3 regions of the Bifidobacterium fermentum genome follow, and region 3 is predicted to be linked to each of the others. Evidence: riboswitches for the same ligand, from Rfam matches in the RefSeq annotation. Region 3 holds a riboswitch; each other region holds the start of a gene.
What was found. A riboswitch is a leader RNA that binds a small molecule or an ion and turns the genes downstream of it on or off. The one in region 3 is predicted to bind thiamine pyrophosphate.
Positions count from the first base shown of each region.

Region 1 (4,078 bases), 510 kb from region 3:
GTTTTCACTTGAAAATCAGCCAGAATTTATGCCCATTACTGTGAAATTGCCGCAAAACTCGGCAACCTCAGTTCCCGACGTAGAACAATGGTCGCAGAAGCCAGCGGGTCATCGGAGCTGTCCAAGCAGCGAACGGCACATGGAGCGATACTCGCTCACATAGCCACCGCCGAAGAACACGCAGTGGCCGGCTATGGGATAGAGCTGCCACAAGGTGTATCTCTGCTGGAAACCGGATGCCAGCCGATGCACTGACTGATATCCGTCGACGATCTGTTCGAGGTACGAGGCGCCGAAAAGATGCAGCATCGCGAGGTCCTCTTCGCGATGACCTCCGTGAGCCGCAGGATCGATCAGAACCGCTTGCGTTTCTCCGCCATCTGCCGTCCACATCAGATTCCCACTCCATAGGTCACCGTGCACGCGGGATGGACCGTCATCCTTGGCCGCTCCCAGAAGATCGGGAAGAGCCTCGACGATCTCTTCGGTCAGGCGCAGGTCGCTCTCGTTGAGAGCCCTGCGGTCGATGCCCATGCGAACCATCGGGAGCAGACGGCCTTCGGCATAGTACTCTGCAGGAGTGTCCCAGGAGCCAGTGTCCATCGGAACCGGATCCTGCAATGGTCCGAAGTAGCAGGTTCCTGAGTAGTCGCGGGGAGCCGAGCCGAAATGGTCGGCACCTGCGTCGTGCATGTGTGCCAGCGCAGCGCCAAAGTCGTACGCGGCCTTGGGAGTCGGCGAGGTTGAGTCGACACGCTCGATGTCGAGATAGTCCCTGCCCCAGTCATACACGTCGACCACACGGGGCCCGCCTTGGGATTGTGCCTCTCCCAGCCATTTCAGGCCCTTTCCCTCGCATTCAAAGAAGCCGGCCGGAGCATGCGCGCGGCTTTTGCGATATGTCGCCATATTGGAACCTCCTTGGTAGTATTCTTACGTTCATTGTGGGCATTCTGCGCGACAATGAGCCCATGAGGACGCATTGCCTGCGGTATATGTATCCTTTTGATTTGGAATGTCCATATTCGTCAATCAGCAATACGAGGCTTTATGAATTTCTTCGAAGCGATTTTTTTCGGCATCATTCAGGGATTGACTGAATTCCTGCCTGTTTCTTCAAGTGCGCACATCCGCATCATTGGAGCTCTTCTCGGAGACGATCCAGGAGCCGCCTTCACCGCAATCATTCAGATAGGCACGGAATCCGCGGTTCTGCTGTATTTCCGTCATGACATTGCAAGGATTCTCTCCCATTGGTACCGCTGCCTTATCGGCACCAATGGCAAGGACATGCACAGCCGTCTTGGGTCTGGCGACAAGGATGCCTCCATGGGCTGGTACATCATCGTGGGCACCCTGCCGATAGTGATCGCAGGGGTGCTGTTCCAAAAGCGCATCGAGACGAGTCTTCGCAATCTGTGGATCACGGTTTCCGTGCTCATCATATTCGGCCTGCTGCTGTGGTACTTCGATGCGAAAAGCAGGCAGATCAAGACTCTTGATGACATGAACATGAAGGAAGCCGCGATCTTCGGACTTGGACAGATGCTTGCCCTTATCCCAGGCGTTTCGCGGTCAGGCGGTACGATCACCTTCGGCCGCGCCATGGGGTATACGCGCGAGGCGGCTGCCAGAGTCAGCTTCCTCATGGCTATTCCTGCCGTGTTCGGCGCCGCGGTCCTGGAAACCGTCAAGGCCTTGGGCGACGCATCCTCCGAACCTGGATTCCCTGGCTGGGGTGCCACGATTTGCGCGACTCTCGTGAGTTTCATCGTCGGGTACATGGTCATCATCGCATTCCTCAAGATCATTTCGACATTCTCGTACAAGGGCTTCGCCATCTATCGAATCGTCGTCGCCGTACTGGTTGCGATCCTGATGGTTTCCGGCGTGATTCTTCCCATGGCAGGGCCGCAGAGCTGACCAGCGGAAGGCTTGATTCCACCTTGCGTCGGTGAAGCGACGATTCCTAGGCCTCGCAGTCTTGTCTGTGTCGCGGGTTAGCTTCGAAGCGTCGCAAGTTGCAGGGGAACTCATTTCGAGTTGAGATAGGCATGTGCCTGACCCTTAGAACCTGTTGGTTAATACCAGCGTAGGGAGGAACGATGGTGGAGAACGCCACGGAACGAATCAATAATCCAGAGGCAGCCGGGCAAGGCCCGGTGATGGCCTCGTATGAGGGAACGCATTTGGTTCCCGTGCTGACGATCGCAGGATCTGACTGCTCTGGCGGTGCCGGAGTGCAGGCAGATGTGAAGGCCATGAGTGCCAATGGCGTCTATGCGGAATCCGTAATCACATCGGTCGTCGCGGAGAATACGGCGAGGGTCATCAGCGTCCAGAACATCGATGTGAAGATCATCAGGGATCAGATCGATGCCGTGTTCGAGGACATCGTGCCAAGGGCCGTCAAGATCGGCATGCTCGACAGCCCGCAAATCATGCATGCGGTCGCTGACAAGCTCGACCAATACAGGCCGGAGCATGTGGTGATCGATCCGGTCATGTATGCCAAGAACGGCGCCGCCCTCATGGATCCGGACTGCATCGATACGCTGATCGATACGGTCATTCCCCATGCCGATGTGCTGACGCCCAACATACCTGAGGCCGAAAGAATCTGCGGCATCGGCATCGATGACCTGGATTCCCAGCGAGAGGCCGCTCGGCTCATACAGAAGATGGGGTGCAGAAGCGTGCTGGTCAAGGGCGGCCACGCCCAAGGCGACGCCAAGGACATTCTGTTCGACGGCGAAGGATTCCACGAATTCACGACTGCGCGCATACCCACCAAGAACACCCATGGGACCGGATGCACCTATTCCTCGGCGATCGCTGCGCAACTCGCGCTCGGATATGGGCGGAACCAGGCGATTGCCCGGGCGAAGCGCTATGTGACCGTAGCGATAGAGCACGCGCTCATGCTGGGCAGGGGAAACGGGCCCACCAACCATTTCTGGGATGTATACGAGCATGGTCTTAAGGATTCCGTGGTCGGCGGCAGTCCCAGCCGGGACGTGGACGGCGAGTAGACGAACCAGTCATCAGTGAGCGCCTCGTCCAATTTCAATCACTTCTCAATTACTGCCCGCGAAGATGGCAGTAATGCAGCAGGCTATGTCAAGGAGAGACCATGCAGGGCAGATCCAGAATGACCGAGGAGACATCCTCGAGCATCGCAGCGAGTTCTTTCACGGCCGATTCCACCCCGGAGCGGTCAGACGCGTCGAAGTCCGTTTCTGGACCGACCTTGCCCAACGAGGGGAAGGCGGCGATCTTCGACCTTGACGGCACCTTGCTCGATTCCATGGGAGTGTGGGATGCCATGGACGCGCGGTTCTTCAGGGAGCGTGGCATTCGGTGCCCCGACGACTTCTCCACGGCGGTCGCTGCGATGCAGTTCCGGGAGATTGCCGAATATGCGAAGAAACGCTTCGACCTTCCTGACACTGCTGAGGAGCTGATGGCGATATGGAATCGCATGGCAGCCTATGAATACGCGCATACCGTCGTTCCCAAGCCGCATGCGCTTTCGTATGTACGCCATCTACATGAGACCGGAGCCAGACTCGCAATCGCCACCACGCTTCCTGCAAGCCTGAGAGAGCCGGCATTGGAGCACGCAGGTCTGAAGCCATATTTCCATATTCAATGCAGCGCGGGCGATGACAACGGCAAGGGCAAGGAACATGCCGACATCTATCTGCTCGCGGCAACAAGGCTTGGGGTCAGACCCGAGTCCTGCACGGTCTTCGAAGACATTCTGCCCGGTATCCGCTCAGCTCGGTCAGTGGGCATGAACGCCTGGGCAATGTACGATGCCTCGTCGGACAAAGACTGGACGAGCATCGGGCAGATTGCCACCGGCACATTGAGGGATTTTTCCGATGCGCCAAACATTCTATAAGCATCAATATCTTATCCAAGGGATTTCCATGTCATATGCAGCACCATCAGGCGAAGCCTTCGCCAAATCGGATACGAATGCCGCCAAGCCTGCCAAGGCTGCCAAGGCCGTAACGTCCGTCACGGCCTGCAAGGCCGATGAAACACCAACCGCCTCGCTGAAGGGCATCGA
Region 1 covers NZ_CP129683.1:141,373-145,450, forward strand. The annotation lists gene QN062_RS00535 (fructosamine kinase family protein) at 109-909, opposite strand; gene uppP (undecaprenyl-diphosphatase UppP) at 1,051-1,923, shown strand; TPP riboswitch at 2,016-2,116, shown strand; gene thiD (bifunctional hydroxymethylpyrimidine kinase/phosphomethylpyrimidine kinase) at 2,106-3,032, shown strand; gene QN062_RS00550 (HAD family hydrolase) at 3,308-3,907, shown strand; gene tenA (thiaminase II) at 3,936-4,078, shown strand, end outside.
Region 1: it holds a riboswitch for thiamine pyrophosphate, as region 3 does, so the genes downstream of both, thiD (bifunctional hydroxymethylpyrimidine kinase/phosphomethylpyrimidine kinase) here and QN062_RS02625 (TenA family protein) in region 3, are expected to answer to the same signal.

Region 2 (4,078 bases), 170 kb from region 3:
TCGTTCGCCGAACGATTCCACGTTCCAGTGCATTACGGATCCTATGAAGAGCTCGTCGAGGATGACGAGGTCGATCTGGTGTACATTGCGACACCTCACAACTTTCATGCCGAACAGGCAATCCTATGCATGAAGCACGGCAAGAATGTCCTTGTCGAAAAGTCCTTCACCGCGAACCGCGAGCAGGCCGACGCGGCTCTTGGAGTTTCGGAATCCACAGGCATGCTCTGCACCGAGGCGATATGGACACGATACATGCCTTCGCGCACCATCATCGATGATCTGCTGCTATCCAACGCCATCGGTGACGTGACGGCCGTGACGGCCAATCTGGGCTACCCGTTGACCGGAGTGAAGCGATTGGTGGATCCGGATCTGGCTGGCGGAGCATTGCTTGACGTCGGCATCTACCCACTGAACTTCATCGACATGGTCCTGGGACCGCAGCAGATTTCGTCGCTTGAGAGCAGCGCCTCGTTCTTCGAGACCGGAGTCGATGCGCAGAGCTCGACGACGCTGCATTATGCGAACGGACACATGGGAGTCGCAAGCTGCTCGATGCTTGGCATGAGCGATGCACAGGGCATCATATGGGGCAGCAAGGGATACATGATATGCAGCAACATCAATGACATCGATGGCATTGACATCTATGAGGATGGGCATCGTCATGTACGGCATATCGATATGCCGCGCCAGCTTACCGGCTATGAGTATGAAGTCGCATCGGCTGCGAATGCGATTCTCGACGGAGAGAGCCAGTGCCCTGAAATGACGCATGAGGATACATTGCGCATGGTTTCGTTGGAAGACAGCATCAGGGACATCTGGGGAATGACATACCCATTCGAGGAGTGACGCCTTCCCTTTCCATCCAAGATGCTGTCCGGTGAGTGTCGAGCTTCCTGACGCTCACCTGGTCTCTGAGTCGAATATCATGCGTCCTGAGGCGAAATGCGACAGCGCCCCCGTCTTCGCTATCGCCAGGAAGAGATACCACATCAGGATGCCGGAAATGATGGCTCCCGAGATGCAGTTGGACATGACATTGGTGATCACATAGCCGCCTGTCGGATGTAGGCCTGACTGCAGGACGAACAAGGAATACAACGACCCGCCCAGACCCGTCACCAGACCGCACAATGCCGTCGACCACGCATTCCATATGCGATAGAGCAGGATTGCAAAGACAAGCTCACTGAAGATCCCCTGAACGAGTCCGGCGACAAGCGAGCCTGAGAATCCCCATTGGTTGCCGAATGCGAGTTCAAGCAACCCGCCGATCGTCTCTGCATAGATGGCGGCGCCCGGCTTGCGAACGATGAGCATGGCAAGCGGGCCGGCAATATACCAGAATCCGCTTATTATTCCCGAAAATCCAGGAATCAGACCCTCAAGGAAGGCGGCTGGCGCGGTTACCACCAGGTCGAACATCCAGAAGACGAGACCTGATGCGACGGCAATGACCGATGCGACGGTGATGTCGATGGGACGCCATCGGGTATGCAGGATGCGCCTGGCATTTCCATGCCGATTCAGGTCTGGTGTCACGGACGCTCGTGGAACAGCCGCGTCTTCGACCGATGTCACGGTCGAGATGGAACTGTCGGTTTTCTGTTGCGTTGATGCAGACATGCACTCCTCCGATAATCTCGTCCGAACGGGCATGGTTCCTTGCGAAGCGCAGCGGGTTCAGACATAGGTATCACGAGAAGGATTACCAAGATAGGAATTGACTTCGTTCGACGGTATTAGCCGCTTCACGTTCAACGGTCGGAGACTATGTCTCCCTCTCAGCTTTCCAGCTCCCGTGTCTTGCAGCAATCACGATAGGTTCCGGTCTGGACCAGTGGGATCGTCGCCGTGCAGAATCTCACGGATGCGCTTGAGTCTTGGCCCGATCTCATGTTCGTAGCCACGATCGTTGGGATGATAGTATTCACGGCCTTCGAGCTCCTTGGGCATATATTCCTGCGCCGCGACCGCGCCAGGAGCATCGTGGGCATATTGGTAGCCCTTATGGTTGCCCCATGCCTTCATCAACTTTGTCGGAGCGTTTCGCAGGTGCAGCGGCACCTCGCCAATGCGGCCTGCATCCACATCTGCAAGTGCGTCATCCATGGCCTTGTAGCTTGCGTTTGACTTTGGTGCCGTCGCAACCGCCACCACAGCCTCGGCGAGAATGATGCGGGCCTCTGGCATGCCAATCATCGCGACCGCCTGAGCCGCGGCAACGGTTGTCTGCAGAATCTGCGGAGCTGCCATGCCGACTTCCTCCGCCGAGGCAATCATGATGCGTCTTGCGATGAAGCGCGGGTCCTCCCCTGCTCGAATCATTCTCGCAAGATAGTGCAGCGCGGCGTCGACGTCCGAACCGCGCATCGACTTGATGAACGCGCTGATGACATCATAGTGGTCATCGCCCTGCCTGTCATAGCGGACGGTCGCCACGTCCATGACGGACGAGACGACATCAGGCTTGATGATCGGCTTTCTGGAACCCTTCTTGCGCTTCCTGTCGCCTGTCAGCGCACCCGCCGCAGCTTCCAGAATCGTAAGGGCCTTGCGCGCGTCCCCTCCTGACAGCCGCACTATCTGATCTACCGATTCCTCCTCGATCCTGACCTGGTCGTTCAGTCCCCGACTGTCTTTCACAGCCCTATGGACCAGGGATGAGAGATCCTCATCGTCCAAGGCATCGAGCTTGACGACGACCGAACGTGACAGCAGCGGCGAGATGACGGAGAAACTGGGATTCTCCGTGGTTGCGGCGATGAAGGTGACATCCCGGTTTTCGACGCTGGGCAGCAATGCGTCCTGCTGGGATTTGGAGAAACGATGCACCTCGTCGATGAAGAGGACCGTTTCCCTCCCCTCGGTGACCAGTCGCTCACGCGCCCGCGCAAGCACCTCGCGCACGTCCTTCACTCCCGAGGTGACCGCGGAGAGCTCTTCGAATTCACGTTCGGACTGATGGGCGACGATGTAGGCAAGCGTCGTCTTCCCAACCCCTGGAGGACCGAACAATATTACCGAGCTGGGCGAAGTCACCGAGCCCTGCGACGCTGGCATTGCCAGACGCTGCAATGGTGAACCGGCCTTCAGTGCCGCGGATTGGCCAAGCACCTCGGTCAGTGAGGTCGGTCTCATTCTCACGGCAAGTGGGCGGGTCATCGCATCATCGGGAATGTCGGCGGCGCTGAACAGATCTTGACTCATGCCACCCACTCTAATCCGTGGGGCTATCAACCCGCAGGACATTAATCCCAAGGCAGTCATTCACGTCATGATTGGCAGGCTGCACAGTTCAGCGTCTGCCAAAGCCGAATGCCCCTTGGCTGCAAGGCTTTCACATTTCATCTGCCTGTTCGCCCAGGGTTTCGATGGGCCCGACCCTGTAGTCCTCGAAAACCGCCTCGCCGCGGTCCTGGGTCTCCTTCAAGTCAACGTTCGCAGCGATGCCCCAATCGTGGTCGCCATCGGAGTCGGCGAATATCTGCCTGACGAACCAGCGATGCTCGGAACGTTCCATCCGCTCGTCCATCGTTATGAACTGAGCGGAACGCGCCTGTGCATCCACTCCGATCGATTCGTGTGCGTCATAGAGATCGTCAAGCGCATCCTCCCAGCGATGCACGCCATAACCCCAATCCGAATCCAAGGCACCCAGCTTCTCGGCCTCTTCGAAGGCGGCCAGCTGCACGCGGGTGAACATCGCATTGCGAACCAGCACCTGCAAGCCTGACCGGTCGGCGACTATCTGCTCCTCGAAGGTCGGTGGAGCCGCAGAAAGGCCTGCGCCTGCATCTGCGTCCTCTCCTGCGGATTCCCATTCATCCACCAGGGATGAATCCACCGAACGGACGACCACCCTGAGCCACGAGATGATGTCTTCCAGCCGTTCATCGCATTTTTCGATGGGAACGGTGCGGCTCAAGGCTCGATACGCATCGCTCAGGTAACGCAGCAGAGTCCCCTCTGACCGGGATATCGCATATCTGGAAATGTACCCCTTGAAATCGGACGCCGTCTCGACCATGTCGCGTATTACGGATTTTGGGCTCAGCTCATAGTCGTT
Region 2 covers NZ_CP129683.1:481,673-485,750, forward strand. The annotation lists gene QN062_RS01920 (Gfo/Idh/MocA family protein) at 1-858, shown strand, start outside; gene QN062_RS01925 (ECF transporter S component) at 913-1,635, opposite strand; TPP riboswitch at 1,721-1,822, opposite strand; gene QN062_RS01930 (replication-associated recombination protein A) at 1,825-3,219, opposite strand; gene QN062_RS01935 (DEAD/DEAH box helicase) at 3,350-4,078, opposite strand, start outside.
Region 2: it holds a riboswitch for thiamine pyrophosphate, as region 3 does, so the genes downstream of both, QN062_RS01925 (ECF transporter S component) here and QN062_RS02625 (TenA family protein) in region 3, are expected to answer to the same signal.

Region 3 (4,078 bases):
AGGTTCATCTTTCCATCTGTATCGCAAAGCCAGTCCATGCTAGAATTGCGGGGATCGAAGACGCCAATCAGCTGGCATCTTCAGGGTGTCATCGACGACACGGCAGTATTTGAGGAGGGCTCCATGAAATCCGTTTATGTTACTGGTCCAGACATCAACTCCTGGAAGGAAATTCCACAACCATCCCCTTCGAGGCATGAGGTTCTTCTGAAGATGAAGGCGTGCGGGATATGCGGTTCGGATGCATTTTATACGCATATCGGAGGCATACCTCCACGTCAGGGCGCCACTCCCCTTGGCCATGAACCGGCAGCGGAGGTCGCTGAAATTGGCTCAGGCGTGAAGGGCATCGAGGTGGGAGACCATGTCGTCATAGACACGATGGCCTTCACCGATGGGCTCCTCGGCTCCGGCGGCGCCCAAGGTGCCTTGAGCGAATACGTGCTAGTGAAGGACTTCGAACCTGGAAAGCAGCTGCGTGTCATCGACAGAGCCGTTCCCTGGAAGGTCGCGGCTCTGAACGAGCCGATGGCAGTGGCGCTGCATGCGGTGAATCGCACGCATCCCAAGCCAGGCAACAAGGTGGTGATATTCGGTGCCGGGCCCATCGGCCTGGGTGCCTTGATGGGATATCGCCGCGAGGGAGCGTCCCACATCGTCGTCGTGGACGTGCAGCGGAATCGCCTGGACAAGGCTCTTGCCATGGGCGCCGATGCGGTCGTCAACTCGATGGAGGAAGATCTCGCAGAGCGTCTGGTTGAGCTTCAAGGTGACGGCTCGACCGCGCATGTGCGTGGCGTTCACCCTGGAACCGACATCTATCTTGATGCAGCAGGGGTTCCTTCCGTGCCCCAGTCCGTGGTGAAGCTGGCAAAGCATGGATCGACCTTCGGCATCGTCGCGGTTCACAAAAAGCCTGTCGAACTCGACTTCAGCACCGTGCTCGCCTCTGAGCTCACGATTGCCTGGTCCATGGGATACCCGAACGAAATCTTTGAAGTGACCGACGACATCATCGACAACTGGGATCAATACGCCAAGATCATCAGCCATACCTTCCCCTTCGAGAAGGCCTTGGATGCCCTTGAGACCGCGAAGACGCCCGGTACCGCCGAGAAGGTCGTCGTCACCTTCGACTGACGCTGCATGCTGCCATCGCCAGCTCGCCACCCCGCCCTGTCACGGCAGACGGAAGGTTGTGAGCTGGTGATATTTTTATGCCCTGACACGGGGTGCCGGATGTCCGGCTGAGAAAGACCCGTTGAACCTGATGCAGATAATGCTGACGAAGGGATGTCTTCATGCATATGGCCGTTCGTGCCGCACGCCATCGGATTGCCCTTCCTCAACCCGGCAATGCCGCTCAGGCCGAAACCATTGAAATCAGCCATGTTGTCAGTCATGCCTGGCTGATCCGAGGAAGGAACAGGGAATATGACGACTGCTTACGAGACATGCAAGTCAGCATGCAGCGAGGAATGGGATGCTGCGGTGAATCATCGATTCAACCGTGAGCTTGTCTCAGACACGCTCGACGACAAGGTTCTGAGGAAGTATCTGATTCAGGACTGGCAGTATACCGACGGATTCTATTCGCTGCTTGGGCAGGCGGTCGCATCGGCCGACCGGCTTGAATCGAAGATACGTCTGGGCAGGCAGCTTGGATTCATCGCCAATGATGAGGACAGTTATTTTCGCGACCGCTTCCGTCAGTTCAAGGTGACCCCAGCCGAGCTTGACAGGCCCACGCTCACGCCATCATCGGTGGGAATGGCCCGACTCTACGCCGACACTGTGGATACCCGAAGGTATGCGAACATACTTGCGGTGCTCTGCGTCGCAGAATCGCTGTATCTCGAATGGGCGCAGCGTTTGACGGACCAGGGCAGGGTTCTGCCACGCAAGGAGCAGAACCTCGGTTGGGTCAGGGTCCATCGGGAGGCTGGGTTCATCGAATGGGTTGACTTCCTGATCGATGAGCTGAACCGCGTCGGCGACCCGGACGACCACGCGCTGTCTGCCCGCTTCGCGAAGGCCACCCACTGGGAACTGGAATTTCTCAACGACGCGTACCGCTGATCGAAGGCAATCGCGCGGCTCAGAGGGTGAGCATCAATGTTTTTGGCACTTCCTCAGGTATCCAGGACGAAACGCGACGGGATTCCATGGTGAATACGCCACTTTTTGGTGTTCTGCCAAGCCAGATCGAGGACTCATATCTTCAACAGTGCCAAAAACTTAGCTGCATCGCAGAATTGGGCGCTATCATCTCGAAGCATGGTTCATGAATTCGCCTCAGGCACCGACATCAGTTCGATCGCCGATGCTGTCCGACAGATATTCCACACGATCTGGACTGCATCGCTTACCCCAGTACCCGCGCCGGACCAGCGTCTGTTCACGCTGCTGCTGCTCTTCTCGATTCTGGCTATCGTCATCTCTCCGGTGTGGAGCATCACCCGCAACGCGATAACCATCGCGCACGAAGGCGGCCATGCCGTCGCCGCGCTCATCTCGGGAAGGAGACTGAACTACATTCAGCTGCATTCCGACACTTCCGGCGTTACGGTCAGTTCGGGAAAGTCCTCGGGATTCGGGTACGCGCTCACCTGCTTCGCAGGATATGCGTCCCCCTCTCTGATCGGCATCCTCTGCGCCTGGCTCACCACCGCTGGGTATGTGACCGGAGCACTATGGATTCTGGTGCTGCTTCTGCTGCTGATGCTCACCCGCATCCGAAATGGATACGGGATTGTGGCGGTCGTGGCATCGATTGCCATCGTCGCCGGAATCTCCTGGGGAGCGGAAGCCGAGATCCGCTCAAGCGCCGCATACCTTCTCTCATGGTTCATGCTGCTAGGCGGCATCCGCCCTCTGATCGAACTGCAATCCATGCGTTTCAGAGGTCAGGGGCAGGGATCCGATGCCGACCAGATATCACGCACGACGGGCATTCCCGGACTTCTGTGGATCATTGTCTGGGCACTGTGGAATCTGCTGTTCCTCTGGATCGGCGCAACGTGGATGACGCAATCCTTCGGCGGCATCCACGCCGTCTGGGCCTCGCTGCTCAGCCTGATTACTGGCCTTCGCTAGCGGTGCGCACTATGAAGCATCGGCGGAGCTGACGGCGATGCACCGGTAACGGGGCACCGGTCATGGGCACTCGGTTTGGGCATCGGTCATGGGGCACTTGGTTTGTGCACTGATTGTTTGGCACAGAGTCTTCGTCACACCTGTGGATGGCCTGCATATCAGGCATTGAGCATCGTCATGCATTGGTGCGCAGTGGCAGCAGACCCCTGTCACTTGACGCTCGACGCTCGACGCTCGATTCTCGACGCGATGAGTGTCGCATCGGACACCCGGATTGCACGCGCACATTTGCATCTGGACACCGCAGACGCCGGAAATCGGCGTGTTCAGTCGGCTAATTTCAAGTTTTGGGGACTTGCCGAAGTATAAAGCCCCGAGAATGGCGTGATGCCAACCGCAGTTGCAACGATTTGACCATGTTCTACTTCGGCAAGTCCCCAAAACTTGAAAACCGGCCCAGATGAGGGACACGAGAACGCGCAAGATGACACGACGGCCATATGACAGTACGACACAGCCCTCATAGCCGCGAGGGCCTCACAGGACAAAGAAAAAAGGCATATTGATTCATGACGTGAATCCGATGAATCGGCAATCGATCAAGGATGGAAACAGGAATGAAACGACTGCGAAGCAAGATTGAAACAGTGATGATGCAGCGAGTGAATCGGGTGGGCGATGCAGGAATCGAACCTGCGACCCCTTCGGTGTGAACGAAGTGCGCTAGCCGCTGCGCCAATCGCCCGAACTCTAGAAAGACTTTCCGATGAAAGCCTGCACAACAGCAGCGAGGTTCACGAGCAGTGAACCTCAACCGTGGGCGATACTGGGATCGAACCAGTGACCCCTTCCGTGTCAGGGAAGTGCGCTACCTCTGCGCCAACCGCCCAATCATTCTCTCGAATGCGAGGTGGGTACGAGAGTCGAACTCGTCTAAACGGCTTTGCAGGCCGCTGCCTAACCGCTTGGCTAACCCACCGTG
Region 3 covers NZ_CP129683.1:650,810-654,887, forward strand. The annotation lists gene QN062_RS02620 (zinc-binding dehydrogenase) at 124-1,140, shown strand; TPP riboswitch at 1,219-1,311, shown strand; gene QN062_RS02625 (TenA family protein) at 1,435-2,079, shown strand; gene QN062_RS02630 (M50 family metallopeptidase) at 2,278-3,096, shown strand; tRNA gene QN062_RS02635 (tRNA-Val) at 3,769-3,841, opposite strand; tRNA gene QN062_RS02640 (tRNA-Val) at 3,914-3,985, opposite strand; tRNA gene QN062_RS02645 (tRNA-Cys) at 4,005-4,075, opposite strand.